Amycolatopsis mediterranei: one gene and its partner. The protein of the gene in region 2 interacts with the protein of the main gene of each other region in a pairwise test. Links are inferred from orthologs where the notes say so. Each region holds a gene or a part of one and is shown on either strand. Other genes may lie near its edges.

Evidence for each region.
Region 1: the proteins of dnaE (region 2) and ISP_RS02150 interact in binary tests that used the Escherichia coli proteins (3 or more experiments, as listed by UniProt). The link is inferred for Amycolatopsis mediterranei from one-to-one orthologs.

What each region holds. Positions count from the first base shown.
Region 1 is NZ_CP100416.1:405,922-422,376, forward strand. Bases 7,311-10,277 are described here. They hold ISP_RS02150 (pyridoxal phosphate-dependent aminotransferase), read right to left. Parts: upstream 9,394-10,277; coding sequence 8,227-9,393; downstream 7,311-8,226. Other genes in these bases: ISP_RS02145 (hypothetical protein), read right to left, coding at 7,311-7,476; ISP_RS02155 (DUF445 domain-containing protein), read left to right, coding at 9,423-10,277. Outside these bases: ISP_RS02110 (D-cysteine desulfhydrase family protein), read left to right, coding at 1-862; ISP_RS02120 (protein phosphatase 2C domain-containing protein), read right to left, coding at 1,542-2,327; ISP_RS02125 (sigma factor-like helix-turn-helix DNA-binding protein), read left to right, coding at 2,419-2,628; ISP_RS02130 (Clp protease N-terminal domain-containing protein), read left to right, coding at 2,628-3,155; membrane protein YczE, read right to left, coding at 3,152-3,793; MocR-like transcription factor YczR, read left to right, coding at 3,855-5,303; more of ISP_RS02145, read right to left, coding at 5,815-7,310; more of ISP_RS02155, read left to right, coding at 10,278-10,721; ISP_RS02160 (CGNR zinc finger domain-containing protein), read right to left, coding at 10,935-11,396; ISP_RS02165 (VOC family protein), read left to right, coding at 11,480-11,848; ISP_RS02170 (TFIIB-type zinc ribbon-containing protein), read left to right, coding at 11,901-12,218; ISP_RS02175 (nucleoside kinase), read left to right, coding at 12,220-12,831; ISP_RS02180 (methyltransferase domain-containing protein), read right to left, coding at 12,828-14,009; ISP_RS02185 (helix-turn-helix domain-containing protein), read left to right, coding at 14,157-14,576; ISP_RS02190 (membrane protein), read left to right, coding at 14,573-15,262; ISP_RS02195 (DUF2516 family protein), read left to right, coding at 15,347-15,640; and 2 more genes. UniProt on the Escherichia coli protein: Shows aminotransferase activity with methionine and histidine as substrates, and to a lesser extent also with phenylalanine.
Region 2 is NZ_CP100416.1:2,387,591-2,401,123, reverse strand. The notes cover bases 2,118-6,267. They hold dnaE (DNA polymerase III subunit alpha), read right to left. Parts: upstream 5,906-6,267; coding sequence 2,318-5,905; downstream 2,118-2,317. Other genes in these bases: ISP_RS11475 (FadR/GntR family transcriptional regulator), read left to right, coding at 6,250-6,267; ISP_RS11485 (MFS transporter), read right to left, coding at 2,118-2,218. In the rest of the region: ISP_RS11490 (low temperature requirement protein A), read right to left, coding at 1-320; more of ISP_RS11485, read right to left, coding at 749-2,117; more of ISP_RS11475, read left to right, coding at 6,268-6,897; ISP_RS11470 (amino acid permease), read left to right, coding at 6,894-8,324; ISP_RS11465 (asparaginase), read left to right, coding at 8,321-9,232; aspA (aspartate ammonia-lyase), read left to right, coding at 9,229-10,620; ISP_RS11455 (CocE/NonD family hydrolase), read left to right, coding at 10,671-12,296; ISP_RS11450 (metallophosphoesterase), read right to left, coding at 12,286-13,044; ISP_RS11445 (GntR family transcriptional regulator), read right to left, coding at 13,041-13,533. UniProt on the Escherichia coli protein: DNA polymerase III is a complex, multichain enzyme responsible for most of the replicative synthesis in bacteria. This DNA polymerase also exhibits 3' to 5' exonuclease activity. The alpha chain is the DNA polymerase catalytic subunit.

The DNA of each region.
Region 1 (16,455 bases), 2.0 Mb from region 2 along the record:
CGGCAACAAGCTCCGCAAGCTGGAGTACCACCTCGGCGCGGCGGAAAAAGCCGGTGCGGACACCGTGATCACCTTCGGGGCGCTCCAGACCAACCACGGCCGTCAGACCGCCGCCGCGTGCGCGAAGCTCGGCCTGCGCTGCGAGCTCGTGCTCACGGCCAAGGTCCCGCGCGACGGCGAGGCGTACGAACGCGGCGGCAACCTGCCCCTCGACCGGCTTTTCGGCGCGACCGTCCACATCTGCGCCGACGGCGAGGAAACCGGCCGCACCTACGACCGCCTGGTCGCCGAAGCCGCCGCCGACGGCCGGAAGGTCGCCACGATCCCGGTCGGCGGCTCCAACGACCTCGGCGCCCTCGGGTACGTCCGCGCCACCTACGAACTCGCGAAACAGCTGGAAGAGCGCGGCATCGAGCGGGCACACCTCGTCGTCCCGCACGCCAGCGGCGGCACCGCGGCCGGCGTCGCGCTGGGCACCGCGCTCCTAGGCAACCTCGGCGTCGGCATCGCCTGCGTCAGCCACCCGCTCGACGAGGCCACGGAGAACCTCCGCGACCTCGTCGACGGCGCGGCCAAGCTCCTCGGCGTCGAACCACCGTCGCTCACGCACACGAGGATGGGCGATTCCACGCTCGGCCCCGGTTACGGCATCCCGACCGACGCGGTCTGGAACGCCCTACGGCTCTTCGGTCGCACCGAGGGCGTGGTGCTCGACCCGGTCTACACCGGCAAGGTGGCCGCCGCGCTGGTCGAATGGGCCGGCCACTTCGCCCCGGACGACCACGTGGTGTTCCTGCACACCGGCGGCATGCCCGGCCTGTACGGCTACGCGCCCGAATTCGCCGCGGCCGTCGAAGGCTGATTCCAGCCGGGTCGCCAGCCACAGCAGCGTGCCCAGCAGCGCGACGTCGGCGAGCAGCAGCAGCCGCTGGGTGACGCCGATCGGGAAGGCGTCGGAGATCTCGCGGAACGGCGGCACCCCGGCCTCGCTCAGCCGCACGAACACGAAGCTCAGGGCGAAGAGCGCGAACGCCCCCGCGACCAGCCGGATCATCCGGACCAGCGCGACGCGCTCCGGCCGGCCCCGCAGCGGCTCCAGCAGGGAGATCGCCCCGCCGGGCAGGCTGCAGAAGGCGACCAGGCAGGCGTAGAGGTGGATCTCGCCGCTCACCGGGTCCGGCGCCTCGGGGTAGCTCGCCGGGAAGATCGCGGCGGCGGCCAGCCCGAGCGCCCACAACGCGAGCAGCAGCCGGGTCGTCCGCGACAGTGGCACGCCGGCGACCTGCAGCGCGCCGAGCACCGCGAGCGACCCGACAGCCAGCGAGAGCACGCTCGCCGCGAGCATCCCTTCGCCGCGGTCGGTCACCGTGTAGCTCGACAACGTGTCGTACACCGGGTTGCGCGAGCTGATCACGTGCAGCACCACCGCCGTGAACAGGCCCCACCCGATCGCACCCAGCGCCACGAGCCGCCACGGTCTCGTGCGTTTCCCCGCTTCCGTCCCCATGCGTCCAGGGTCTCGGGAAACGCGACCGCCGTGATCAGGGAAGACCCTGAATAACCCCCGATTCGAAGTCGACGACGACGAGGGCCTGGTCGTCGTGCCGCTTCGGCCGGGGCCAGCGTTCGCCGTCCGGATCCTGCTTCTCGGCGGTGCGGACGGCGGCCAGCACGGCGTCGGGCCCGTCGGCGCGGCTGACCGCCAGGACCTCGCGCCAGTCGAAGAGCTCGTACTGGTCGACGCCGATGGACACGCCGTCGCTGGCGAGCAGCACCGCCTCGACGTCGGCCCGCGGCCAGCTGCGCCGGACCGAGTGCGCCGCGGCACCCGGGTCGGCTTCGGCGACCCAGAAGCCGTCGTGGGCGTTGCGCCGCCGCCGGACGTCGGCCCCGGTCTGGAGCATCCCGCGCCGCCGCAGCCGGGCGAGCCGGTCGTCCGAAACGACGTCGACCCCGAAGCCGCCGAAGCCGACCACCGGGCTGTCGGCCAGCACGAGCGCGTCGACGCGGTCTTCGAGCCAGCGCACGGCCGCGACCGTGCTGGACGGCGAGCGCTGCGGTTGCAGCCGGTGTTCCGCCGTGAGCGCAGCGATCGCGCTGGTCAGGACCTCGGTCAGGTCGGCTTCCGGGGCCACGTGGAGGTCTTCGGCGAGGCGCCGGGCCAGCCGTTCGGCGTACCAGCCGCCCGGCGGTTGGGAGGGTTCCGACGAGGTGGCGCCGTCGAGGACCAGCACCGCGTTGTCCAGCACGACGACGTGGTCCTCGGTCGGGCGCGGGTGGCCGTCGGCGCCCACCCCGGCCCGCTCGGCGATCGCGATCTCGGGCATCACCCGACTGTACGGCGCCTCTCCCGCGCGTTCGCGCTGAGCGTGTCAACTTCGGTTGACAGGCGTCCGATGTCAACGTAGGTTGACAGACATGACGGAAGCGACGGATTTGGCCGCCCGGGCGGGTGATCGCGATCCCCGGGTGGGGCTGCGCGCGGTCGCCGCGCTCCGGCGGCTGCTGGAACAACTGGAGGCCGTGCAGGTCCGCAGCGCGCGGGTGCACGGCTGGTCGTGGCAGGAAATCGCCGCCGAGCTGGGGGTCAGCCGGCAGGCCGTGCACAAGAAGTACGGGAGGCACTGATGTTCGAGAGGTTCACGACCGACGCGCGGATGACGGTGGTCGAGGCGCAGATCGTGGCGCGCGAGTCGGGTTCGGTGGAAATCGGGCCGGCCCACCTGCTCGCCGGGCTGGTGAAGACCGGCGTCCAGGTGCTCACCGAGCTGGGCGTGTCCACCGACGACATCGCCGCCGAACTGGCCCGGACCCGGCGCCGCGGCGGCGTGAGCGACGCCGACGCCGAGGCGCTCACCGAGTTCGGCATCGACGTCGAGCAGATCGTCGAACGTGTCGAGCAAACCCACGGCGAAGGGGCGCTGGCCGGACGGCTCGGCCCGGCCAAGCGCGGGCACATCCCCTTCACCGCACAATCGAAGAAGACCCTCGAACTGAGCCTCAAGGAAGCCGTCCGGCTCGGCGACAAGCACCTCGGCCAGGAGCACATCCTGCTGGCGCTGGCCCAGCAGCGCGGCACCGACGACGTGCTCGCCCGGCGCGGCGCGGACTACCAGACGCTGCGCCGGGCGGTGCAGCAGCGCAAGGCCGGTTAGTGACCCTGCTGCGGCTCCTGCTCTTCCCGCCAGGTGGTCCGGGGCAGCAGTGCCTGGGTGAGCGGGCCGATCGCGATGGCGTAGAGCACGGTGCCGATCCCGACGGTCCCGCCGAGCAGGAAACCGGCCGCGACCACGGTGACCTCGATGCCGGTGCGCACCAGCCGGACCGACCAGCCGGTGCGCCCGGCCAGCCCGGTCATCAGGCCGTCGCGGGGGCCGGGGCCCAACCGGGCGCCGACGTAGGTGGCGGTCGCGACGCCGTTGAGCGTCACCCCGCCGACCAGCAGCACGATCTGCCACACCAGGTCGTGCTGGTCCGGGAGCACCGCGCGGACGACGTCGACCATGACCGAGATGACCACGACGTTCGCGATGGTGCCGATGCCGGGCCGCTGGCGCAGCGGGATCCACAGCAGCAGCACGGCCACCGAGATCAGGCCGGTGACCGTGCCGAAGCTCAGGCCGGTGTGCTTCAGGACGCCTTCGGCCAGCACGCTCCACGGCTCGAGGCCGAGGCCGGCGCGGGTGACGAGGGCGACGCTGGTGCCGTAGAGGGCGAGGCCCGCGAGCAGCTGGACACTGCGGCGGGCGGGGTCACGGGAGATCCGGACGGGCCGGAGGTCGGTCTGAGCCACGTCTCCACTATCGACCGCAAGTGGCCTTGTAAACCATAGCCAATTCCAGGATATTGGCCTTATGGAAGCCGTGCTCCCGGTAGGTGGACGCATTTCAGGGCCGCGATTGGCCGTCATGCTGGGCTCGTGGCGGCAAGGCGGCTCCCGGCAGGGGGCGGCCGACCTGGCCGCGGCCATCGAACTGCAGGTGCTCGACGGCCAGCTCCCGCTCGGCACTCGGCTGCCCGCCGAGCGCGAGCTGGCCGACGCGCTCGGCGCCAGCCGGACGCTGATCGGCGCGGCGCTGGACCGGTTGCGCGAGAACGGGTTCGTCGCGAGCCGCCGCGGCGCGGGATCGTGGATCGCCGCGCCGGGACGGCGCCGCCGTGGCCCGCTCGCGCCGGTCGGCGACGGCTCGATCGACTTCACCCACGCGTCCTCGCCCGCCATCCCGGGCACGGCCGCGGCGGTCGACGCCGCCCGCGGCCGGCTCGCCGACCACCTGGGCGACCACGGCTACCAGGAACGCGGCCTGCCCGGCCTGCGAGAACAGATCGCGCGGCGCTACACCGAGCGCGGGCTGCCGACGACGCCGGCGCAGGTCATGGTCACCAACGGCGCGCACCACGCGTTCGTCCTGGTCCTGCGGATGCTCGCCGGTCCCGGCGACCGCGTGCTGGTGGAGCAGCCGACGTACCCGAACGCCCTGGAGGCGATCCGCGCCGCGCACGCGCTCCCGGTGCCGGTGGCGCTCGACCCGACCGGGGCGCGCGGCTGGGACATCGCCGGGGTCGACGCGGCGCTGCGCCAGGCGTCCCCGCGGTTCGCCTACCTCGTCGTCGACTTCCAGAACCCGACCGGCCTGCGCCTGGACGCCGAAGGCCGGTCCCGGCTCGGGACCGTGCTGGCCCGCGCCCGGACGCCGGTCGTGGTGGACGAGACGCTGGTCGAGCTGGACCTGGAGGGCGATCCCCTGCACGGGCCGCCGCCGCTGGCCGCGTTCGCCGGCGACCTGGCCATCTGCGTCGGATCGGCGTCGAAGACGCACTGGGGCGGCCTGCGGCTCGGCTGGATCCGCGCGTCCGAGGACCTGCTCGGCCGGCTGGTCGCGGCGCGCTACGCGGTCGACCTCGGGTCGCCGGTGTTCGAGCAGCTCGTGCTGACCGAGCTGATGGCCGACGAAACCTTGCTCGGCCGCCGGCGCGAGGAACTGCGCGGCTACCGCGACGCGCTGGCCGCCGCCGTGCACCGGCACCTCCCGGACTGGACGTTCACGCTGCCGGACGGCGGCCTGTCGGTGTGGTGCCGCATGCCGGAGCCGGTGAGCTCGCGCCTGGCGGTGGCGGCGGCGAGCCACGGCGTCCAGGTGGCGCCGGGCTCGCGCTTCGGCGTCCACGGCGGGCTGGAGCGCTGGATCCGGCTGCCGTTTTCGCTGCCACCGGACCGGATCGACGAAGCGGTCCGGCGGCTGAGCGCGGCCGAAGCGTCGGTCCGCGGCACCCCGGCTTCGCTGGACGCGCCCATCGCATGAACGAACCGGTGCACTGGATGCGAGCCCGCTCCCAGGGAAGGGCGGCGTTCATGTGCATCCAGCGCACCGGTTCGTGTTCCACACACCCGCTCACGGACGTGACCCCGTTCGCGGGTACCGCGGCTTCCCGGCACAGCCCCTCGACGTGCCGGGAAGCCGGCGGCTCAGGTGCGCTCGCGGTACTGCGAGTCCTCGCTCGGCGCGGTGAGCAAGGGCTCCCGGAGCGCACCCGGTGTGGGTCCCGGCGCCGCGGGGGCAGCGCGGCGCCGGGACCGGGATCCGACCCGGCCGGGCGCGGTCGGCCGGTCGGAAAGTCTGTGTTGGTCGAAACGGCTGCGTTTTCGCATGGTTTTCGCCCCTGGGGTACGTCGGACGCCTTCCGGCGTCATGAGACGTGAAAGAGCCACGGATTACGGGCTGTACCAGGGGAAACGTCACGCCTCAACGGCGTGCGAGCGCGCCTTGATGATCTTGATTTGGGCGCACTTGTCCCCGGCTGCCCGGTCGGGGGTCAGTCGGGAGAGGTGGTGGGCAGGGCGGCTTCCCTCCCTGCGCCGTCGACCTCGTGGTCGCGGCTGGTGCCGATCAGCTTGAGCTGCGTGGTGGTGACGTCGTCGGTGTGGACGGCGAAGGCGTGGCGGGCGCCGCCGGGGCCGTCGTGGCCCGGGGCGGCGGTGGGGGCCGGCGCGCTCGGGGCGGTGGTGCCGCCGGGCAGGCCGGGCGTGGAGTCGCCGCCGCCGGTCGTGGCGTGGGTGCCGGAGTCGCGCGGCTGCTCGTGGACCGCCGGCAGCGGCTCCGCGTGCCGGACGACGACGAGGCGCGGCGTGACCGCGACCCGGGTGGTCTGCTGCTGCGGGTCGGCGGCCGTCGTCGGAACCGCGCCCGGGACGGTCTCGAGGACCGTGGCGGGCGCCTGCGTGACGACGGCAGCCGTCGTCACGCCGGGCACGACCGCGATGACGCCGCCGGAGTTCGAGCCGCCGCCGAACACGGGGCCCAGGATGTCGTCGAGGGGCAGCAGCACGGGGCCGCCGGGGTTGCCCCCGAGCGGCTGGGTGAGCGGCGCGAGCACGGTGTGGGAGAGCGTGTCCGTGACGGCGCCGACGGTGTCCGTGACGGTGGAGAGCGTTCCGCCGACCACGTCCAGGACGCCGCCGAGGAGGCCGCCGAGCAGGTCACCGCCGGAGGAAGTGGGCTTGGCGGGAGCGGCCGGCTGGTCAGCGGTGTCCTTTGTGGTCGCTTCGGTGGTCGCTCCTGTGGTCGCGACGCTGACCACCTTCAGCGTGCTGCCGACGAGGTTGCCGAGCAGGTTCCCGCTGGAAGAGGTGGCCTTCGGTGCTTCGGCGGTCGTCGCCTTGGTTGTTGTCTTGGTGGGGGTGGCAGCCGAGCTGTCCGATGTCGTGGCGGCGGGCTCCTCGGTGGAAGAGCTTTCCGAGGAGGCGGCGGCCGGGTCGCTGTCCTGCGTGGTGGCCGTCGGCTGACCGGCGGTGCTGCCGTCCGGCGTGGTGCCCGCCGACTCGCTGGCGCTGTCCGGGGTGGCTGCCGGCCCTTCGGCGGCACCGCCGTCCGGTGCAGTGGCTGCAGGCCCTTCGGCGGGGTCGCCGGCCGCCGGCGCTCCGGCGGGGCTGCCGTCCGGCGTGGTGGCCGCCGGCTGTCCGTCGGCCGAGCTGTCCTTTGTGGTCTCGTCCGCCTGCGTCTCATCCGCCGCGGGCGGTTCGGCGCTGTCGGTCTTCGGCTGCCCCTCGCAGGTGGCGGCCCCGGTCTCGTGGTGGCTCTTGCGGTGCCTGGCGTGCCAGAGCGGCTTAGCGGCATGGTCCACAGTGGAAACCACGGGCGCGTCCGGGCACGCCGGCCGCTCGGCGGCCGACGCGGTGCTGCCGGACAGCGCGGCGCCGAGCAGCCAGCCCGCGAGGGTCAGCCCACCGGCGACCAGGATCTTGGCGGCGGGCCGCTGCAGCGAGGCCGCCCACGGGCGCGGCGCCCGTACGCGCGCGTACGAGGCTTCCGCTTCACCCGGCGTAAGCGCAGGCGGAACGGCAGCATCCGGTGTGGGCGCAGGCCGAACGGGAGTGTCCAGCGCAGGCCGAACGGAAGTGTCCAGCGCGGACCGAACGGGAGTGCCCAGCGCGGACCGAACGGGAGCGTCGCGGCGCGCGTCCGCCGTGCTGCTCACCGCCACCACCACCGTCCGCGCCTGAGGCTTCCGCGATTTCCGCTCGAGCCAGTTCTTGCTGGGGTCTTTCTCCGGCCAGGTCGCAGTTCCCCCGGGGCTGCACTCGTTCTAGCACCGCTCGGAGTCTTTCATCTCTCCCGCGTTCGATCCAGCCCGCGAGGCCGAGCAGCCCACCCGGACAACGTATCTGCGGCCGACGAGTTGATCACTCTCAGTGCCGTTCGGGTGTGCGCTTACGGCCATTCGGACGAGTTCTGCAATTTGCACATTCGGCGATGACCTGATGTTTCCCGCTGCCCGGACGCGCTTTGTGTCGACTCGGTTCCGTTCGGTGCACACCCCGTGGTTTCGGCCAAGCGGCCGGAATTCCACCCGGGATGCGGAATCGCCACTGGGCCGAACGGGGTCACCCGGGCAGCTTCGCTTGCCCTGCGCCGAAATCGTGCGGCTCGCACCGGTCCGGAATCCGGCTGCGGTCCGTGATCATGAAAGGCCTCGGCCGGTCGCCTGGGGACGTCCGGCGCGGGTGGTGCTCGCCAGGCGGAGCCGCGCGGCGGGGAGCCGGCCGTGCTCATCGCGGCCGTTGCGGGACGCAGTCATCGCCGTCGCGGAGAGTGACGACTCGGAGCGGCAAGTGCTGGGCGCGCCCCCGGTCCCGCGGGCCTCCGGCGCGCCGGTCGAGACCGCGCCCGCTCCCGGTGCCCCGCCGGAACGGCCGCGAAGGACGTCTACTCAGCCGGATCGCGGTGATCAGACCAGTTTGCGCAATCGGGTGATGGCCTCGTCGATGACCTCGTTGCGCTTGCAGAACGCAAAACGCAGCAGGTGGTTCCACTCGTCCGGGTGATCGGTGAACACCTTCACCGGCACCGCGGCGACCCCGACCCGGCCCGGCAGTTCCCAGGCCAGATCGGCGGCGTCGGTGAAGCCGAGCGGCCGGACGTCGACGCAGACGAAGTACGTGCCCGCCGTCGGCCGCACGGCGAACCCGGCGTCCGCGAGGCCGGCCGAAAGCCGGTCGCGCTTTTCCTGCAGCGACGCGCGCAGGCCGTCGACCCAGGGCAGCTCGTGGTCGAGCGCGTGCGCGACGGCCGGTTGCAGCGGGCCGCCCGAAACGAAGGTGATGAACTGCTTCGCCGCCTTCACCGCCGAGACGAGCTCCGGCGTCGAGCAGACCCAGCCGATCTTCCAGCCGGTGCAGTTGAACGTCTTGCCGGCGCTGGCGATGCTCACCGTCCGCGGCCGCATGCCGGGCAGCGTGACCAGTGGGATGTGCGCCGCGTCGTCGAAGACCAGGTGTTCGTAGACCTCGTCGCAGATCGCGATGAGGTCGTGTTCGACGCACAGCGCGGCCAGCGCCTCGAGCTCGGCGCGGGTGAACACGGTGCCGGTCGGGTTGTGCGGCGAGTTCACCAGGATCGCCCTGGTCCGCGGCGTGACGGCGGCGCGCAGTCCGTCGACGTCGAGGCCGAACCGGCCGTCCGGGCCCTCGACCAGGCCGACGACCCGGCGCTCGGCGCCCGCCATCGCGACCGCGGCGGCGTAGGAGTCGTAGTACGGCTCGATGACGATCACCTCGTCACCGGGCTCGGTCAGGGCCAGCAACGCTGCCGCAATGGCCTCGGTCGCGCCCGCGGTGACCAGGATCTCGGTGTCCGGGTCGTAGTCGGTGCCGTAGCGCAGCCGGTGCCGGGCGATCGCCGCCCGCAGCTCGGGCCGTCCGGGCCCCGGCGGGTACTGGTTCGCCCCGCCGAACAGGGCGTTCTTCGCCGCTTCGAGCATCCCGGCCGGGCCGTCGGTGTCCGGGAAGCCCTGGCCGAGGTTGACCGCGTCGTGCCGGACGGCCAGCGCCGTCATCTCGGCGAAGATGGTCGAGGTGAACGGTCGGAGCCGGGGGACGAGAGCAGGTTCGCGCACGATCAGCCATCCTCACGGACAATGGCGATGTGGAGCAACTGACCCCCGCGAAGGTGACGCCCGCCGACCCACCGGGCGGCGCGGCCGGTGAAGAGGAAAAGCGGCGTGCGCTGCGCAAGATGAAGCTCGTCGCGCTGTCGTTCCTCCTCGGCGCGACGCTCGTGTTCCTGCTGACCAGCTGGGCCCAGTCGGCCGGCTGGCCGGGCTGGGTCGGGTACGTGCGGGCCGCGGCCGAGGCCGGCATGGTCGGCGCGCTGGCCGACTGGTTCGCCGTCACGGCGCTGTTCCGGCACCCGCTCGGGCTGAAGATCCCGCACACGGCGATCATCCCGAACAAGAAGGACGCGCTGGGCAACAGCCTCGGCGACTTCGTCGGCTCGAACTTCCTGTCCGAGGAGGTCGTGCGCGACAAGCTCAAGCGCGTCGAGATCGCCCGGCGCCTCGGCGCCTGGCTCGCCGAGCCGGACAACGCCGAGCGCGTGACGTCCGAGCTGGCCACGGTGGTCCGTGCGGCCGTGAAGGTGCTTCGCGACGAAGACGTCCAGGCGATCATGGAGCAGGCGGTCGCCCGCCGGATCATCGACAAGCCGTGGGGCCCGCCGCTGGGCAAGATCCTGCAGGGCGTGTTCGCCGACGGCGCGCACCACAAGCTCGTGGACCTGATGTGCGACCGCGGCTACGAGTGGGTGCGCGACAACCACACGACGATGCTGCGCGTGGTGTCGGACCGGGCGCCGAGCTGGTCGCCGAAGTTCGTCGACGAGATGCTGGCCGACAAGGTCTACGGCGAGGTGCTGTCCTTCGCCTGGGCGGTCAAGACCGACGTCAACCACCCGATGCGGCTGGCGCTGGACAAGTTCCTCGGCGAGTTCGCCCAGGACCTGCAGACCGACCCGGACGTGATGGCCCGCGCCGAGCAGGTCAAGGGCCAGCTCGTGCACCACGAAGAGGTGCAGCGGCTGATCGGCTCGGCGTGGAGCACGGCCAAGGAGATGCTGCTGACCGCGGCCGAGGACCCGTCGAGCGAGCTGCGCCGGCGCGTCCGGCTCGGGCTCACCTCGCTCGGGCAGCGGCTGAGCACCGACGACCAGCTGCGCGCGAAGGCCGACGGCTGGGTCGAGGGGGCCGCGGCGTACCTCGTGAAGAACTACTCACGGGAGATCACCACGATCATCACCGACACGGTCGAGCGATGGGACGCCGAGGAGACGTCCCGCAAGATCGAGCTCCAGGTGGGCCGCGACCTGCAGTTCATCCGGATCAACGGCACGGTGGTGGGCGCGCTCGCCGGGCTGGTCATCTATGCCGTCGCGGAGCTGCTGTTCTGAGGGCATGGACATATACCACACCTGGGGGAGCTTCAAACCAGTTGTCCACAGGAAGCTGAGTTATCCCCCGGGTTATCCACAGTTTTTCACGGTGATGGCCTAACGGCTGTCCACAACGTGTGGGGGCGGAGCGGTCCGGGGCGTGGATATGTGGTGATCCGTCCCCAAGTTGTCCACAACCGTTCGAGTGTCCGCCGCTCGGATGAGGGCTGCTCAGCCCGCGGCGGCGCGGGCGCGCCAGCCACGCGCCTTCTCGCGGTTGCCGCAGACGCGCATCGAGCACCACGTCCGCGAGCGGTTGCGCGACTCGTCGTAGAACGCCCACAGGCAGGTGTCGGCGGGGCAGATCTTCAGCCGGATCCAGTCGCCGCGCACGACCAGGCGCGTGCAGGCCGCGAACACCGCGCCCACGACGTCGTCCGCCACGAGCGTCGGCCCGTCGGCGGTGAGGGAGATCCGGGTGCCGACGTCGACGCGGCCCCCGGGCAGCCGTGGGTCGCCGATCGCCGCGCGCAGGGCGTCCCGCGCCGCACGGGCTTCGCCGGCCTGATTGGCTGCCAGCGCGTGCGCGGCCGCCCACTCGCGCCACTGCCCCGGGTCTTCGAGCAGGTCGGTGCCTTCTTCGACGTTGACCGTGTTGAGGAACTCCACCACGAGGGAGGCGTCGGTGTGCACTTGCCGAGTGTACGGCGGTTGCCTTCGGGTGAGCTAACCCACATAATCGCTTCACTGGTTACTCAGGATCGAAGGGAGCGACGATGAGTGCGGTACCGACCCTGGGCGTGGTGGCCCTCGACTGCCCCGACCCGGTGGCGCTGGCCGAGTTCTACCGCTCGGTGCTGGAGTGGGCGGCGCCCGAGGTGGCCGAGGACGGGCACTGGGTGACGCTGGCCAATCCCGCCGGCGGCGCGGGCCTCGCGTTCCAGCGGGTGCCCGACTACCGGCCCCCGGCGTGGCCGTCCGCGGAGAACCCGCAGCAGCTGCACCTGGACCTGAACGTCACGGACCTGGAAGCGGCGCACGAGCGCGTGCTCGGCCTGGGCGCGAAGCTGCTCGACGACACCCCGGAGACGTTCCGCGTCTACGCCGATCCGGTCGGGCACCCGTTCTGCCTCTGCGCCTGCTGACCCGTTTTTGCGTAGGCTCGGCGGTGTGATTTGTCCGAAGTGTCAGAACCAGATGCGGACCGTCGACAAGAACGGCATCCACATCGACCAGTGCGACGGCTGCCGCGGGATCTTCCTCGACCGCGGTGAGCTCGAGGCCATCGTCGGTGCGGAGAGCTCGTTCTACGGCCGGCAGCCGCCGCCGTACCAGGGCGGTCACGGCCGCCCCGACTCGCCGCGGCCCTACCGGGGCGGCTACCCGGACTCGCCGCGGCCGCACCGCGGGTACTCGGACTCGCCACGGCCGTACCGCGGCGGCCACCCGGACTCGCCGCGCCCGTACGGGCAGGGGCACCGCAAGCGCAGCTTCCTCGAGAACCTGTTCGACTGAAATGGGCCTCGACCTGCGGATCTGTCCGGCGTGTGGCGAGCTGGCCGAACAGCCGATCGTCGAGGGCGCCGTCATCACGTGCCCGAAGTGCGGGCACGAGCGGCCGTTCCGGAAACTGCCCCTGTTCGCGCTGACCGGCCCCAGCGGCGCCGGGAAGTCGACGATGGGGCCGCTGCTGGCCGCGCGGTTCGCCGGCGACGTCGTGCTGCTGGAGCAGGACATCCTCTGGATCGATGCCCTGCGCGGCGACGTCACGTCGTTCCGCTCGGTCTGGCTGCGGATGGCGGCGATGGTGCAGCAGAACGGCCGCCCGGTCGTGCTGTGCGGGACGGTGGCACCGCCGGAGTTCGAGGCCTTGCCGGAGCGCGCGTTCTTCAGCGACATCCACTACCTGGCGCTGGTCGGGTCGCCGGAGTCGCTGCGGGCCCGGCTGCGGGCGCGTCCGGCCTGGCGGGAGTGGGACGAGCCGCGGATCGAAGAGATGCTGGAGTTCAACGACTGGCTGCGGAACTCGGCGCCCGGACTCGGCGTCGACGTCTTCGACACCACGGACGTGTCCCGCGAGGCGACGGCCGACCACGTGGAGCAGTGGATCCGCGCGCGGCTGCCTTAGCTCGCCGCCCCCGGTGCGGGCGGCCGGTCGTTGTGCTCCAGCGGCCAGGTGCGGCCGTCCGGGGAGTCGAGCCAGAACTCCTGCCGGTCGCCGGTCACCGTCACCCCGAACCGGTCGCGGTCCGGCTTGCCCAGCTCGCACCACTCGACGAAGGCCGCCTCGGCGAGCTCCCACAGCGCCCGCGGGCCGCCCTGGGCGACCTCGTCGGCGCCGCCGCGCTTGCGGTGGCGGACCCACGAGCCGTCCGGGTGGACCAGCGCGACGCCCGGTGTTTCGTCGCCGCCTTCGCGCACCGGCCGGACGCCGGGCAGCGCCAGTCCCGCGAAGAACTCGAACTGCTTGCGGGGTTGCAGCACCGTCGACATGGGCAGCCGCGTCTGCTCCCAGTCGCCGCGCGAGGGCATCGACAGCGGGCCGGTCTCCGGCAGCCGGTGCGCGCGAAGCGGCATGAAGCGGCCGTCGCGCGCGAGGACACGGCCCTGCGCGTCGCCGTCCTCGCCGACGACGAGCCGGACCAGCCCGGCGCCGATCGGGCGGTTCAGCGTCGTGACGATCAGCCCGCCCGGCGCGGTCTGCGCCAGCCAGGCCGGCGGGATCGACGACACCGAAGCGGTGCACAGCACCCGGTCGAAGATCGTCCCGGCCGGGAAGCCGAGCGCGCCGTCGCCCACCGCGCAGGCCGGGTGGTAGCCCGCGGCGGCCAGCCGCTCGCGCGCCGCCGCGACGATCGCCGGATCGATGTCCACTGTGGACACCCGGCCGGCGCCGCAGCGGTGGCTCAGCAGCGCGGCGTTGTACCCGGTGCCGGTGCCGATCTCGAGGACGCACTGCCCGTCGCGCACCCGCAGCTCCTCGAGCATGATCGCCATGATCGAGGGCATGCTCGACGAGCTCGTCGGCGTGCCAGCCACCGGGCCGGTGCGCCGGGCGAGCTCCCAGCGGCCCGGGTCGTCGTCGAGCTGCGTCACCAGCACATCGCGGGAGTAGACCGTCTCCAGCCAGCCCGGGTCGCCGCGCTCGACCGCCGCCCACAACCCGCCCGCCGGCATGAAGAACCGCGGCAGGAAGACGTGGCGGGGGACCGCGCGGAAGGCGGCGATCCACTCCGGCGCGTGCAGGACGTCCTCGTCGAGGAGGTGCTCGACGAGGCGTCGCCGCAGCCGGGCCGAGCGCGTCATGGGACCACGGTAGCGGTGAGCACCACCACACCCGATAGTTGCAAGCAGAGTGCTTGCAATAGCTAGCACTCGCGCGTACCGTCGAAAGTGTCGCGAGGAGGTGACCGGATGGCAGAGACCGGTGGGACGTCAGGATCCGGCAGTCCCATGGAGAAGGTCGCGGACATCGCTTCCGACATCGGCGAGTACATCCGCCAGCAGCGCAACACCGCGAAGATCTCGTTGCGCCAGCTGTCGAAGCTCGCCGGCGTGTCCAACCCGTACCTGAGCCAGATCGAGCGCGGGGTGCGCAAGCCCAGCGCGGAGATCCTGCAGCAGATCGCCAAGGGCCTGCGCATTTCGGCGGAAGCGCTGTACGTGCAGGCCGGGATCCTCGACCTGCCGACGGGCGGGCCGGTGGGCGACGCGATCCGCGCCGACGCCGAGCTGACCGAACGACAGAAGCAGGTCCTGCTCGACGTCTACGAATCCTTCCGCCGGGAGAACGCCGCGGCACGGCCGGCCGCCTCTCCCGCCCCGGAAGCCCCAGACACCACACCAGCCGCGAAAACCGAGGAGTCAGCATGACCACCCCCAAGACCGAAGACGTCAAGAAGGCCGTCACCACCGCCCTCGACCAGGTCCGCACCCCGCTGCTCGCCGCGCTCGGCGCCGGCAACCTGGCCACCCACGCCGTCACCGACGCCGTGGCGAAGGCCAAGGAGAACGTGACCAAGAGCGGCGAGGTCGCCCGCAAGAACCTGCAGGAGCTGCCGACCGACGTCGAGAGCCTCCGCGAGAAGCTGGACCCGGCCGAACTGCGCAAGGTCATCGACGAGTACACCGAGGCCGCGCTCAAGCTGTACAACAAGCTGGCCGAGTCGGGCGAGCAGGCGTGGGACAAGATCGCCACGCAGCCGCAGGTCAAGAAGGCCATCGAGCAGCTCGAAGAGGCCCTCACCACCGCGCAGGGCCAGGCCGAGGTCGTCAGCACCGAGGTCCGCGAGCGCGTCGACGGCGTGCTGGCCAAGGTGACCAAGCGCACCCGTTCGGCCGGCGAGAAGACCGCCCGCAAGGTGAGCAAGGTCGCCGACGACGCGGCCGAGGCCGTCGAGGAGCTGGGTGACGACCTCGCCCACGAGACCCGTTCGGTCAGCCGCAAGGTCGCGAACAAGACGGCCCCGAAGACGGCCGCCCCGGCCCGCCGCACGACCACGACGACCACCACCAGCGCCGCCGTGAAGAAGCCGGCCGCGCCGAAGACCGACAAGTGACATTGCCGTGAACTCCCGGCCCCGCCACCGGACCCCCGGTGGCGGGGCCGGGGTCGTTCGGGTGGTTTGCCGTAAGCTGTCGCTGTGCTAGTCGCCATCTGGATCCTCAATGTCATCCACTGGGGCAGCGCGCTGGTCGGGCTCTTCGCCTTCGTGCACGCGCTGCTCCAGCGCGCCGACGCCTACTCCGCGGCCGACCGCAAGACCAAGCCCATCTGGATGCTGATCACCGGCGGCGCGACACTCGCCATGGTGCTGTTTCCGGTGATGGGCCCCGGGATGATCTTCTACGTGCCCGCCATGGCGGCGGCCCTGGTCTACATCGTGGACGTCCGCCCGAAGCTGATCGAAGTCCAGCGCGGCGGCTCCAGCTGGTGAACCACGCCCTGGCGCTTGTTGTGCCGGGTCTGCCTCTCCTTCTCTCGCCCGCTGGGTGAGCCTCCTCCCGCTTCCGTTCGCGGAGGTTGAACCTGCTTCTCGCTTGCGCCTGCTCCCCTCTCGCTCGCGTCTCCTCCCTCCCCGAGTCGTCTCCGGCCGGGTGTCCCCCTTCCTGCCCGCGCCCGCTCCGGCGGGGCGCTGTTTTAATGGGGTCGTGACCTGGACGATCGCCGGGAGCCTCACCGTCGTTCCCGCCCCCACGCGTACTGACCTGCTCGCCGAGCCCGTGGCCAAGGCCCTGGCCGCGCTCGCCGACCCGGACGCCGTCGGCGTCGCCGAGATCGACCCCGCGCTCGCCGACACCGCCGCCTTCTGCGAGACCTACGGCTCGCCGCTCGAGGCGTCCGCGAACTGCGTCGTCGTCGCCGGCAAGCGCGCGGGCGAAGTCCGCTTCGCGGCCGCGCTCGTGCTCGCGACCACCCGCGCCGACGTCAACGGCGTGATCAAGCGCCGCCTCGACGTCCGCAAGGCGTCGTTCGCGCCGATGGACGAAGCCGTGTCGCTGACCGGGATGGAGTACGGCGGCATCACGCCGGTGGGCTTGCCCGCCGACTGGCCGATCCTGCTCGACCGCCGCGTCGCCGACGCACCCGAGCTCGTCATCGGCAGCGGGATCCGCGGCAGCAAGCTGCTGATCTCCGGCGCCGCGCTGGCCGCCCTGCCCGGCGCGGAGATCATCGAGGACCTCGCCCGGTGACGTCCGTCTGGCTCCGGTACCTGACCGGTGCCGACATCGACGCGCTCGGCGTCACGGA
Region 2 (13,533 bases):
ATGGTCAGTCCGCCGGCGATCTGCACGAGCGTCGCCAGCCGGTACGGGACGTCGTCGGTGTCGAACGCCGAGGCGAACCAGCTGAAGTTCAGCCAGCCCCACCAGATCGCGAAGAACACCATCGCGAACGACGAAACGCCGTGCGCGGCGTGCCCCTCGGCCAGCGCGTGGTGCAGCGCGGCCGCGGCCTGCCCGACGGCGACCACGAAACACAGGTCGAAGAGCAGTTCCAGCGGTGTCGCGACGCGGTGGTCTTCCCCGCGGTCGCGGGAGCGCATCGGCCGGTACCAGACCCGGATCCGCGACGGCTGCTCGGTCATCGGGGCTCCCCGCGTCGGCCTCGGACGGACGCGATCATCCCAGCACGATCGGGGCGGCACCGGTGAGCACGACACGGGGTGAAGAAGACGGGCGGGCCCGGTTCCCCCTCACCCGGGCCCGCCCGCCACCGTCACGCGCCGGCCGGTACCGATGGGCAGCCCTTCCGCGAGTGCCGGACGGTCCCCCGCGGACGCCGACACCCACTGGACGGAAGGTGACCGAGTGTGTCCATTCCCTCGAACTCCGGACGCCTCGATCGCTCAAGCCGGTCACCCCATCCCCGGGTGGCCGACTGATTGCCACTGTCGGTAGCCGAAGCCGCGCAGTGAAGGCTCCATAAGATCTACCCGGTTGCTCTCCGTAGCACCAGTGTCTTTCCGCGCTCGTCACTCGGATGGAGCATCGCAAATCTGCGGAAAGTAGTTTCTCAACCGCGGTGAACGTCCGCGGCCGAAGCCTCCGCCTGCCGGGCTTCCCGCTCCTGTTCGGAAGCGCGGTGCCGTCGTGCGCGGAGCTCGGCGAGCGCCAAGGCGAGCGCGCCGCAGGTCAGGACGGCCGCGCAGCTGAGCGCGACGGTGAGCGCCACGGAATAGCCGTGGCCGAGGACCATGCCGAAGACCGACGCGAGCACGGCGGTGCCGATCGCCGTGCCGATCCGCTGCCCGGTCTGGAGTGCGCCGCCGGCGACCCCGGCCATCCGCACCGGCACGCACTCCAGCGTCAACGTCGTGTTCGGGGAGATCACCATCCCGCCGCCCACGCCCGCGAACACCAGCGGCAACGCGAAGGCCCATCCGGACGCCGACGGCGGGACCAGCTCGGCCAGCAGCGCGACGGCCAGCAGCCCGGCGGCGACCATGCCCAGCCCGGTGACGGTCAGCCGCCGGCCGAACCGGGGCACGAGCCGGCCGGCGACGGCGGCCGACACCGCCGAACCGAGCGCGAACGGCGTCACCGACAGGCCCGACTGCAGCGGCGAGTAGCCGAGGCCCTGCTGGAAGTAGATCGCGAAGACCAGCCAGATCCCGGCGAACCCGCAGAAGTAGAGGGCGCCGACCGCCGCGCCGGCGGCGTAGCCCGGGGTACCGGTGAACAGGCGGGTGTCGAGCAGCGGCGACCGGCCGCGCCGGACCACCGAGTGCTCCCAGCGCACGAACGCGACGCCGAAGACGAGCGCGACGAGGAACAGCCACCACAGCCGCCGGAGGCCGCCCTGGTCGGAATCGATGACCGGCAGCAGCACGCCGAGGACGGCGACCGCGAGCAGCACGATGCCGACGAAGTCGATCTCGGAGGAGATCTTGAGCTGCTTCTTTTCGCTGCGCGGCAGCAGCCGCAGCGCGAGGACGAACGCGAGCACGCCGATCGGGACGTTGACGTAGAACACCCAGCGCCAGCCGTCCTGCGCTCCGAAGACGGCGATGATGAAGCCGCCGAGGATCGGGCCGACCGCCGTCGAAATCCCGACGACCGCCCCGAACATGCCGAACGCGCGGCCGCGCTCGGCGCCGCGGAAGAGGTCCTGGATCAGACCGGTGTTCTGCGGGGTGAGCATGCCGGCGGCCACGCCCTGGGCCAGGCGGGCGAGCACCAGCGTGGTTTCGTTCGGGGCCGCGCCGGCCAGTGCGCTGGTGAGGACGAAGGCGGCGAGGGCGCCGAGGAACATGTTCCGGCGGCCGAACGCGTCCCCGAGGCGGCCGCCGGTGACCAGGACCAGGCCGAACGCGAGGGCGTAGCCGGAGACGACCCAGCGGATCCCGCCGCTGCTCGCGTGCAGGCCGGACTGCATCGAGGGGAGGGCGACGTTGACGATGCTGACATCGAGCAGGCCCATGAACCCCGCCGTGAGCGAGACGGCAAGCGCTTTCCAGCGACGGGGATCGGGTTCGTACGTCATCGAGGGCAGACCTCACGCAGGTTCACGGGCCGGGGATACCCCACCCAGCAAACACGAAAGGCGGGATCCGCGCGCGTTGTGCGCACGGATCCCGAAGCCTCACGTAGAGGCGGTGATGCCCCGGATGCCCTTGAGCTCGCCGATCAGCATGGAGCTGACCTTGACCGGGTAGTCGTACAGCGCGAAGACCGTCTGGTTCTTGCCCACCAGCTTGAGGTGCACCGGGGTCTCGCCCTTGTGGGCCAGCAGCGTGGACCGCAGCTCGCTCACCACCGCCTGGTCGATCTTCTCCGCCGCCGCGAGCAGCACCAGCGGCGGCTCGTCGTCGCCGTTGCCGGTGCCGACCTCGGACAGGTCGAGCGTGGCCAGGCCGCCGCCGAAGATCGACATCTTGTCTTCGCGCCAGTTGACCCGGCCCTTGACCAGGACCGCGTTGTCCTCGATCAGCTCACCGGCGAACAGCGCGTACGACTTCGGGAAGAACAGCACCTCGAGCGAGGCGTCCATGTCCTCGACCGTGCAGATCGCCCAGGGCTCGCCCTTCTTGTTGACCCGCCGCTCGAGCGAGGTGATCAGCCCGGAGATCACCAGCTCGCCTTCCTTCGGCGGATCGTTGAGGATGCTCGCGATCGGCTTCGGGGCGTGTTTGCGCAGGATCCGCTCGGCGCCGTCCAGCGGGTGCGCCGAGACGTACAGGCCGAGCATCTCGCGCTCGTAGGCGAGCAGCTGCTTGCGCGGGTACTCCTCCTCGCCGAACTTCAGGTGCGCGAGCGGGGACGACGAGGGCGCCGCCTCCCCCTCGTCGCCGCCGAAGCCGAACAGGTCGAACTGGCCCATCGCCTCCTGGCGCTTGAGCGGGACGACGGCTTCGACCGCGTCCTCGTGGACCTGGATCATCGACAGCCGCGTGTGGCCGAGTGAGTCGAACCCGCCCGCCTTGATCAGCGACTCGATGACCCGCTTGTTGCAGGCCACGAGCTCGGACTTGTCGAGGAAGTCGGTGAAGGAGGCGTACTTGCCCTTCTCCTCGCGGGTCTTGATGATCGACTCGACGACGTTCGCGCCGACGTTGCGGACCGCGCCGAGGCCGAAGCGGATGTCGTCCCCGACGGCCGCGAAGCGCAGGGCCGATTCGTTGACGTCCGGCGGCAGCACCTTGATGCCGAGCCGGCGGCACTCGGACAGGTAGACCGCCGACTTGTCCTTGTTGTCGCCGACCGACGTGAGCAGGGCGGCCATGTACTCGGCCCGGAAGTTCGCCTTGAGGTAGGCGGTCCAGTACGAGATCAGGCCGTACGCGGCCGCGTGGCTCTTGTTGAACGCGTACCCGGCGAACGGGAGGATCGTGTCCCAGAGCGCCTTGATCGCCTCGGGCGAGAAGCCGCCGGGCCGCAGGTCACTGGCCCGCATGCCGGCCTCGAAGCCCTCGTATTCCTTGTCGAGGACTTCCTTCTTCTTCTTGCCCATCGCGCGGCGGAGCACGTCCGCGCGCCCCATCGTGTACCCGGCCACCTTCTGGCCGATGTGCATGATCTGCTCTTGGTACACGATCAGGCCGTAGGTGTCGGCCAGGATCTCCCGCAGCGGCTCGTCGAGCTCCGGGTGGATCGGCTTGACCTTCTGCCGGTTGTTCTTGCGGTCGGCGTAGTCGTTGTGCGCGTTCATGCCCATCGGGCCGGGGCGGTACAGCGCGCCGACCGCGACGATGTCGTCGAACACCGTGGGCTCCATGCGCCGCAGCAGGTCGCGCATGGGGCCGCCGTCCAGCTGGAACACGCCGAGCGTGTCACCGCGGGCGAGCAGCTTGTACGTCTCGGGGTCGTCGACGCCGAGGGTGTCGAGGTCGACGTCGACCCCGCGGTTGGCCTTGATGTTGTCGATCGCGTCACCGATGACGGTGAGGTTGCGCAGGCCGAGGAAGTCCATCTTCAGCAGGCCGATGGCCTCGCACGACGGGTAGTCCCAGCCGGTGATGATCGAGCCGTCGTCCCGCTGCCACAGCGGGATCGCGTCGGTCAGCGGGTCGCAGGACATGATGACCGCGCAGGCGTGCACGCCGGCGTTGCGGATCAGGCCCTCAAGGCCGCGGGCGGTCTCGAAGATCGTCTTGCACTCGTCGTCGGTCTCGACGAGCGCGCGGACCTCGGCGGCCTCGCCGTAGCGCTCGTGCTTGTTGTCGACGATGCCCGAGAGCGGGATGTCCTTCGCCATGATCGGCGGCGGCAGCGCCTTGGAGATCTTGTCCGCGATCGCGTAGCCCGGCTGGCCGAAGTGCACCCGGGCGGAGTCCTTGATCGCCGCCTTCGTCTTGATCGTGCCGAAGGTGATGACCTGGGCGACCTTGTCCGAGCCGTACTTGTCGGTCGCGTACCGGATCATCTCGCCACGACGGCGGTCGTCGAAGTCGATGTCGATGTCGGGCATCGAGACGCGCTCGGGGTTCAGGAACCGCTCGAACAGCAGCTTCTGCGGGATCGGATCCAGGTTCGTGATACCCAGGACGTACGCGACCAGCGAACCGGCGGCCGAACCACGGCCCGGGCCGACCCGGATGCCGACCTTGCGGGCGTAGCTGATGAGGTCGGCGACGATCAGGAAGTAGGCCGGGAAGCCCTTCCCGATGATGACGTCGAGCTCGATCTCGATGCGCTCGTTGTAGTACTCGTCCGGCACGCCGTCCGGGAAGCGCCACTTGAGCCCGCGCTGGACCTCTTCGCGCAGCCAGCCGCCCTGGTCGTACCCCTCCGGCACCTCGAAGAACGGCAGCCGGTCCTTGTGCGAGTAGACGTCTTCGTAGGACTCGACGCGCTCGGCGATCATCAGCGTCGTGTCGGCCGCGCCGGGGACCTCCTTGTCCCAGTACTCGCGCATCTCGGCGGCGGACTTGAGGTAGTAGCCGTCGCCGTCGAACTTGAACCGAGTCGGGTCGTTGAGGGTCTTGCCGGCCTGGACGCACAGCAGCGCCGAGTGCGTGTCCGCCTGGTCCTTGGTGACGTAGTGCGAGTCGTTGGTGGCGATCGGCTTGAGGTCGAGCAGGCGGCCGACCTCCAGCAGGCCCTCGCGGACCGACCGCTCGATCGGCAGGCCGTGGTCCATCAGCTCGAGGAAGAAGTTGTCGGCGCCGAAGATGTCCTTGTAGTCGGACGCGGCCTGGATCGCAGCTTCCTTCTGGCCCAGCCGCAGCCGGGTCTGCACCTCGCCGGACGGGCAGCCGGTGGTCGCGATGATCCCGGAGTGGTTCTCGGCGATCAGCTCGCGGTCCATCCGGGGCTTGCGGTAGTAGCCCTGCATGCTGGCCAGCGAGGACAGCTTGAAGAGGTTCCGCAGCCCGGTGGCGTTCTGCGCGAGCATCGTCATGTGGGTGTACGCGCCCGCGCCCGAGACGTCGCCGCCCTCGCCCAGCTCGTCGGAGCCGCGCTGGTTCGACTGGCCCCAGAAGACCGGCTTCTTGTGGAACCGCGACTCCGGCGCGATGTACGCCTCGATCCCGATGATCGGCTTGAGGCCGTGCTTCTTCGACTGCTGGTAGAACTCGTCGCCGCCGTACATGTTGCCGTGGTCGGTCATGCCGACCGCGGGCATGCCGAGGCGCGCCGCCTCCGCGAAGAGGGGAGCGATCTTCGCCGCACCGTCGAGCATCGAGTACTCGGTGTGGACGTGCAGGTGGACGAAAGAATCGTTCGACACCAGCGAAAACCTCCCCTAGGTGGATCGGACCGGCGCGCCCGGGTCTCCCACCCTATCCCGCGCTCACCGGGCTCGATTGTGCCCCTCGGCGGGGCCGGACGAGAGCACCGACGCGCTGCTCCTTCGGCGGAAACGATCACGACACGCGCCGCTGCCGGGCGGTCACGCGCGGCGTCCTTCCGACGCCGGACCCGCCGTCCGCGAACCGGCGCCAGGGGTCGTGAGCTGGGCCACACGCGCCGGAGTTCGCGTTGACAGCGGCGGCGGCGGGACCGAGCATTCCGGCCATGAACCTGTCTGACAGCCAGACAGCCGGACAAGGTGGTCCTCGCCGGGTGAGTGCCATGGAAGCCGTGCTGGCCCACCTGCGCGCCTCGATCGAGCGCGGCGAGTACGCCGTCGGCGGGAAGCTCCCCTCCGAAGCCGCCCTGAGCAGGGAGTTCGAGGTGAGCCGGTCGGTGATCCGGGAGGCCCTGCGCGGCCTCCAGGCGCTCGGCATGACGGAGTCGAAGACCGGCAAGGGCACCTTCGTCACCGCCACCGGCCCGGCCGACAACCCCACCTTCGGGCCCTACTCGGCCCGCGACCTCATCGAGGTGCGCCGGCACGTCGAGATCCCCGTCGCCGGGTACGCGGCCGTGCGGCGCAGCCAGGACGACCTGGACCTGCTCGCCCACCTGCTCGACCGGATGGACGCCGAGACCGACAACACCGCCTGGGTCGCCCTCGACTCGCTCTTCCACATCACCATCGCCCAGGCCTCGGGCAACCCGGTGTTCGGGAAGGTGATCGAGGAGATCCGGGACGCGCTCGCCCGCCAGTCCGCCTTCCTCAACCAGCTCGGCGACCGGCGCCGCCAGTCGAACACCGAGCACCGGGAGATCGTCACCGCGATCGCGGACGGCTCGGAGACCGGCGCCGTCGAAGCCATGACGGCGCACCTGCAGCACGTCGAAGCCACTCTGACCAGCATCGTGAACGGGGACCAGTGACCGAACAGACCCTCCCGGCCACGGCCGCCAAGACCACCGACGCGGGCGACGCCGGCTACCACAAGGCCCTGAAGTCCCGGCACGTCAACATGATCGCCATCGGCGGGGCGATCGGCACCGGCCTCTTCCTCGGCGCGGGCGGCCGGCTCGCCCAGGCCGGGCCGGCCCTGGCGATCGTCTACGGCGTCTGCGGGCTCTTCGCCTTCTTCGTCGTCCGCGCGCTCGGCGAGCTGATCCTCTACCGGCCCTCCAGCGGCGCCTTCGTCTCCTACGCCCGCGAGTTCATGGGCGAGAAGGGCGCGTACGTCGCTGGCTGGATGCACTTCCTGAACTGGTCGACCACCGGGATCGCCGACATCACGGCGATCGCGCTGTACGCGCACTTCTGGTCGTTCTTCTCGCCGATCCCGCAGTGGGTGCTCGCGCTGATCGCGCTCGCCGTCGTCCTGACGCTGAACACGGTGTCGGTGAAGCTGTTCGGCGAGATGGAGTTCTGGTTCGCCATCATCAAGGTCGCCGCGCTCGTGCTGTTCATGGTCATCGGCATCTTCCTGCTGGTGACGCAGACGCCGATCGACGGCGTCGCGGGCGGCCCGCAGCTGATCGCCGACCACGGCGGGATCTTCCCGTCCGGGCTGCTGCCGATGGTGCTGATCGTGCAGGGCGTGGTGTTCGCCTACGCGTCGGTCGAGCTGGTCGGCGTCGCCGCGGGCGAGACCGAGAACCCGGAGAAGATCATGCCGAAGGCGATCAACTCCATCATGTGGCGCATCCTGGTCTTCTACGTCGGCTCGGTCGTGCTGCTGGCGATGCTGCTGCCGTGGAGCTCCTACACCAAGGACCAGAGCCCGTTCGTCACCGTGCTCTCGCACCTGGGCGTGCCGGCGGCGGACAGCGTGATGAACCTGGTCGTGCTCACCGCGGCGCTGTCCAGCCTGAACTCCGGCCTGTATTCGACCGGCCGCATCCTGCGGTCGATGGCGGTGGCGGGCTCGGCACCGAAGTTCACCGGCGTGATGAACCGCAACCACGTGCCCTACGGCGGGATCCTGCTCACCGCGGCCGTCTGCGTGTTCGGCGTCGGGCTCAACTACCTGGTGCCGAAGGAGGCCTTCGACATCGTGCTGAACTTCGCCGCGATCGGCATCCTCGCCACCTGGGCCATCATCGTGCTCTGCCACCTGCTGTTCGTGCGCCGGGCGAAGCGCGACGGCCTCGAGCGGCCGTCGTTCCGGCTGCCGTTCTCGCCCTGCACCGAAATCGCGACGCTGGTGTTCCTCGCCTCCGTCGTCGTCCTGATGGGCTTCGACCAGACCGGCCGGATCACCCTGCTGGCGCTGCCCGCGATCGCCGTGGCCCTGGTCGTGGGCTGGTTCGCCGTGCGCAAGCGGATCGACATGCGGGCGTTCGACGAGGCGGGCCTGTGAGCCACGAACCCCTCGTCGAGCTGATCCGCGACGGGCTGGTCGAGGGCGTCCACCACGGCTCGGCCGTGGTGCTCGCCCCGGACGGCTCGACGCGGTTCGCCGCCGGGGACGTCGACACCCCGATGTACCCGCGGTCGACGGCGAAGCCGCTGCAGGCCACCGCGATGGCGCGGCTCGGCCTGCGCCTGTCCCCCGCCGGGTTCGCGATCGCCGCGGCCAGCCACTCCGGCGAGCCGATGCACCTCGACGCCGCGCTAGAGGTGCTCGACGGACGCTCCCCCGACCTGCTGGGCAATCCCGCGGACTTCCCGTTCGACCCGGTCGAGCGGGACCGCTGGATCGCCGACGGCCGGCCACCGGCGCGGCTCGCGCACAACTGCTCCGGCAAGCACGCGGCGATGCTCGCGACCTGCGAGCTGAACGGCTGGAGCCTCGACGGCTACCTCGACCCGGCCCACCCGCTGCAGCGCGCGATCGCGGCCGCTTTCGAGGACCTGACCGGCCGGGGCATCGCGCGGGTCGCGGTCGACGGCTGTGGCGCGCCGCTCTTCGCGACGACCCTGCGGGGGCTCGCGACGGCCGTGGCGAAGATCGCCACGGCCGCGCCCGGCACGCCGGAGGGCCTGGTCGCCGACGGGATCCGGCGGCACCCGGAGCTGGTCGGCGGCAGCCGCCGGGACGTCACCGCCGTCATGCGCGCGGTGCCCGGGCTGATCGCCAAGGACGGGTTCGAAGCCGTCCAGGTCGCCGCGCTGCCGGACGGCACCGCGATCGCGGTCAAGATCGCCGACGGCGGCGACCGGGCGCGGTACCCCGTGCTGGCCGCGCTGCTCGGGCTGTGCGGGGTGGCCGTCCCGCCCGGCCCGGAAAACCTCCGTTCCACCCTTTCCGTGGGGAGCACCGCATGACCACCCGCCGCGAACACGACCTGCTGGGCGACAAGGACGTCCCCGCCGACGCGTACTGGGGCGTGCACACCGCCCGCGCCCGCGAAAACTTCCCGATCACCGGCACGACGATCGCCGCCTACCCACACCTGGTCGAGGCGCTGGCCTCGGTGAAGGAAGCGGCCGCGCGCGCCAACGCCGAACTGGGCCTGCTCTCCCCCGACATCGCGGACGCGATCACCGCGGCCTGCCGGGAAATCCGCGAGGGCGCGTTGCACGGCGAGTTCGTCGTCGATGTCATCCAGGGCGGCGCCGGGACGTCGACCAACATGAACGCCAACGAGGTGATCGCGAACCGCGCGCTCGAACTGCTCGGGCACGCCAAGGGCGACTACCACGTCGTGCACCCCAACGAGCACGTCAACCTCTCGCAGTCGACGAACGACGCGTACCCGACCGCGGTGAACGTCGCGACGATCATCGCCGTGCGCCAGCTGTCCGAAGCGATGATCGTGCTGGAGAAGGCGTTCGCGGCCAAGGCCGTCGAGTTCCACGACGTGCTGAAGATGGGCCGCACGCAGCTGCAGGACGCCGTGCCGATGACGCTCGGCCAGGAGTTCGGCACCTACGCGGTGATGCTCGGCGAGGACCAGCAGCGGCTGGGCGAGGCCGTCGCGCTGCTGCACGAGATCAACCTCGGCGCAACCGCGATCGGCACCGGCCTCAACGCCGCGCCGGGCTATGCCGAAGCCGCCTGCCGGCACTTGCGCGAGATCACCGGGCTGCCGGTCGTCACCGCCGCGGATCTGGTGGAGGCCACCCAGGACTGCGGCGCGTTCGTGCACCTTTCCGGCGTCCTCAAGCGGATCGCGGTCAAGCTGTCCAAGAGCTGCAACGACCTGAGGCTGCTGTCTTCGGGCCCGCGCGCGGGGCTGAACGAGATCAACCTGCCGCCGGTGCAGGCCGGGTCGTCGATCATGCCCGGCAAGATCAACCCGGTGATCCCGGAGGTGGTCAACCAGGTCGCGTTCGAGGTGATCGGCAACGACGTCACCGTGACGATGGCCGCCGAAGCGGGGCAGCTGCAGCTCAACGCGTTCGAGCCGATCATCCTGCACTCGCTTTCGGAGAGCATCACGCACCTCGGCGCGGCCTGCCGGACGCTGGCCACGAAATGCGTTTCCGGGATCACCGCGAACGTGGACGTCATGCGCGCCTACGTCGAGAACTCGATCGGCCTGGTGACGGCGCTCAACCCGAGCATCGGCTACGCGGCCGCGACGGAGATCGCGAAGGAGGCCTTGGAAACCGGGCGCGGGGTCGCCGAGCTCGTCGTCGAAAAGGGCCTGATCCCGGCCGAAGAGCTGGCGAGGCTGCTGCGGCCGGAAACCCTCGCGCGCGCGACCTGAGGTACGGTCGGATCCGGATGGATCTACTCCACTTCGGAAGGCGGCCGCCCGTGCTGGACCGACTTGTCGACAAGCTGCTCGGCCTCCCCCGCACCGAGGGCCCCAAGCCGGTCGTGACACGCGATCTCGCCGTGCCGATGCCCGACGGCGTCACGCTGCTCGCCGACCGGTACGCCCCGGCCGGGACGACGTCGGCGCCGGTCGTGCTGATCCGCACGCCGTACGGGCGCAAGGGCCTGGCCTCGAAGCTCTTCGGCGAAACCTTCGCCCGGCACGGGCTGCAGACGGTCGTCCAGAGCACCCGCGGCTCGTTCGGTTCCGGCGGCGAGTTCCGGCCCTTCCACCTCGAGCGCGAAGACGGGCTCGCCACCGCCGAATGGCTGCGGGCCCAGCCGTGGTGCGACGGGAACCTCGGCATGGCCGGCGCCAGCTACCTCGGGCACACGCAGTGGGCGGTCGGGCCGTACCTCGACCCGCCCCTGGCGGCGATGTGCCTCGGGGTGACGGCGTCGGAGTTCGTCTCGACGTTCTACCCCGGCGGCGTGCTCGCGGCGGACAACATGGTCTCGTGGTCGGCGATGATCGGCCGCCAGGAGGAGCGCTTCGCCGCGCTGCCGAACCCGCTGCAGACGCGCAAGACCCGCCGGGCGATGGCGCACCTGCCGATCAGCGGCGCCGACGTCGCCGCGATCGGGAAGCCGGTGCGGTTCCTCCAGGACGTCACCGAGCACGCCGTGCCCGGCGACGAGTTCTGGGCGATGTCCGACCACAGCGCCGAAGTGGTGCGGCTCGACGTCCCGGTGTCGATGGTCACCGGCTGGTACGACCTGTTCATCGGCTCGCAGCTGCGCGACTTCCGGCTCCTCGCCGACGCGGGCAAGGCCCCGCGGCTCACGGTCGGGCCGTGGGCGCACGGCGAGCCCGCGAGCATGGGCCCGATGATCCGCGACCAGCTCGGCTTCCTGCGCGCGCACCTGCTCGGCGACCGGACCCAGTTGCAGCGGGCGCCGGTCCGGCTGTTCCTGCAGGGCGCCGGGACGTGGCTGGACTTCGAGTCCTGGCCGCCGCCGTCGAAGGCGACCGAGGCGCACCTGCGGCCGATCGGCGGGCTCGGCGAGGTCGCGACCGACCCGGCGCTGCCGACGCCGTTCACCTACGACCCGGCCGATCCGACGCCGGCGGTCGGCGGTCCGCTGCTGACGGGCGAGTGGAAGCAGCGCGACAACCAGGAAGTCGAAGCCCGGCCGGACGTGCTGGTGTTCACCGGCGAGCCGCTGCCGTCGGACCTCGACGTCATCGGCGAGGTGTCGGCGACCGTGCACGTGCGCACCGAGCTGGGACACGCCGACGTCTACGTCCGGCTGTGCGACGTCGACACCGGCGGCATTTCCCGCAACGTGACCGACGGGATCCTGCGGCTGCGCCCGGGCTTCCCGTCGGCCGACGCCGACGGGGTGGTGACGGCGGAGGTGACGCTCGACCCGACGGCGTACCGCTTCCGCCGCGGCCACCGCCTGCGCGTCCAGGTGGCGGGCGGCGCGTTCCCGCGGTTCGCGCGCAACCACGGCACGGGCGAGCCGGCCACGTCGGCGGTGACCGGGAAGCCGAACCGCTTCGAGGTGTTCCACGACGCGGCCCGGCCGTCCCGGATCACGCTGCCGGTGTTCAGCAGCTGACCACGCGGTGGTGGCTGGTCACCCGGCCGTCGTCGTGGAGGACGTGCAGCAGCAGGGCCGGCGGGCGGTCGTACTCCAGCGGGCCGCCGTCGGTCCAGCCGTGGTCCCCGCCCGGCTCCACCGGGAGCAGGGAGCCCGAGACCACGCCGGGGGCGATGCGCAGCGGGACGCCGGCGAACGTCGTCGAGGCGCCCGTGTGCACGTGCCCGGCCAGCAGCGCCACCACTCTCGGGTGTCGTTCCAGCACCGCAGCCAGCCGCTCCGCGCCGGTCTGACGGATCGCGTCCACCAGCGGGACGCCGACCTCCACCGGCGGGTGGTGGAACGCGACGAACGCCGGGCCGTCGCCGCCGGAGAGGACGCCGTCGAGCCACGCCAGGGTCTCGTCGGCGAGGAAACCCGCGCCGCGGCCCGGGATCGTCGAGTCGCACAGCGCGAACAGCGCGCCGCCGATCTCCTGCGCGAGGTCGATCGGGCCGTCGGACGCGGGCAGGTCGAGCAGCCCGGTGCGAAACGCCGCGCGCACGTCGTGGTTGCCCGGGCACAGCAGCACCGGCGCCGGGTGCTTCAGCAGCTCGGCGGCGCGCGCGTACTCCTCGGCCGTGCCGTGGTCGGCGATGTCGCCGGTGACGACGACGGCGTCGACCGGCTGCGCCAGCCCGCCGAGGTAGCCCAGCACCGCCGCGACGCGGTCTTCCGCCCGCTGACCGCCGTCGAGGTGCAGGTCGCTCAGGTGCGCGATGATCATCTTTCGTCCTTCCCCAGGTACGCCAGTGCCTTGACCCAGTTGGCGACGAGTACCGAGCACGCGGCCGTCAGATCGCCCTCACGCAGGGCCGCGGCGATGCGGCGGTGTTCCTCGATGCTCTCCCCGGCGTGGCCGCGGCGGGCGAAGTACGCCGACTCATAGCGCTTGAGCAGCGGCTTGGTCTGCTCGATCAGCCGCAGCAGGTGCGGGTTCGGGCAGCGCGACAGCAGCAGCGCGTGCCACCGGTCGTCCAATGCGGACAGTGCGCTGCCGTCCGCGAGGGCCATTTCGCCGGCGACCGCGTCGAGCGCGTCCGGCAGCCCGGCCAGCTCGACCGGCGACGTCCAGCGCAGCGCGAGGGCTTCGAGCTCGGCCACCAGCGGGTAGAGCCGGCGCGCCTCGTCCGGGTCGAACGGCGGCACCAGGAACCCCCGGCCGGGCGCGGAGACCAGCAGGCCGCGGTCGGCGAGCCCGATCAGCGCCTCCCGC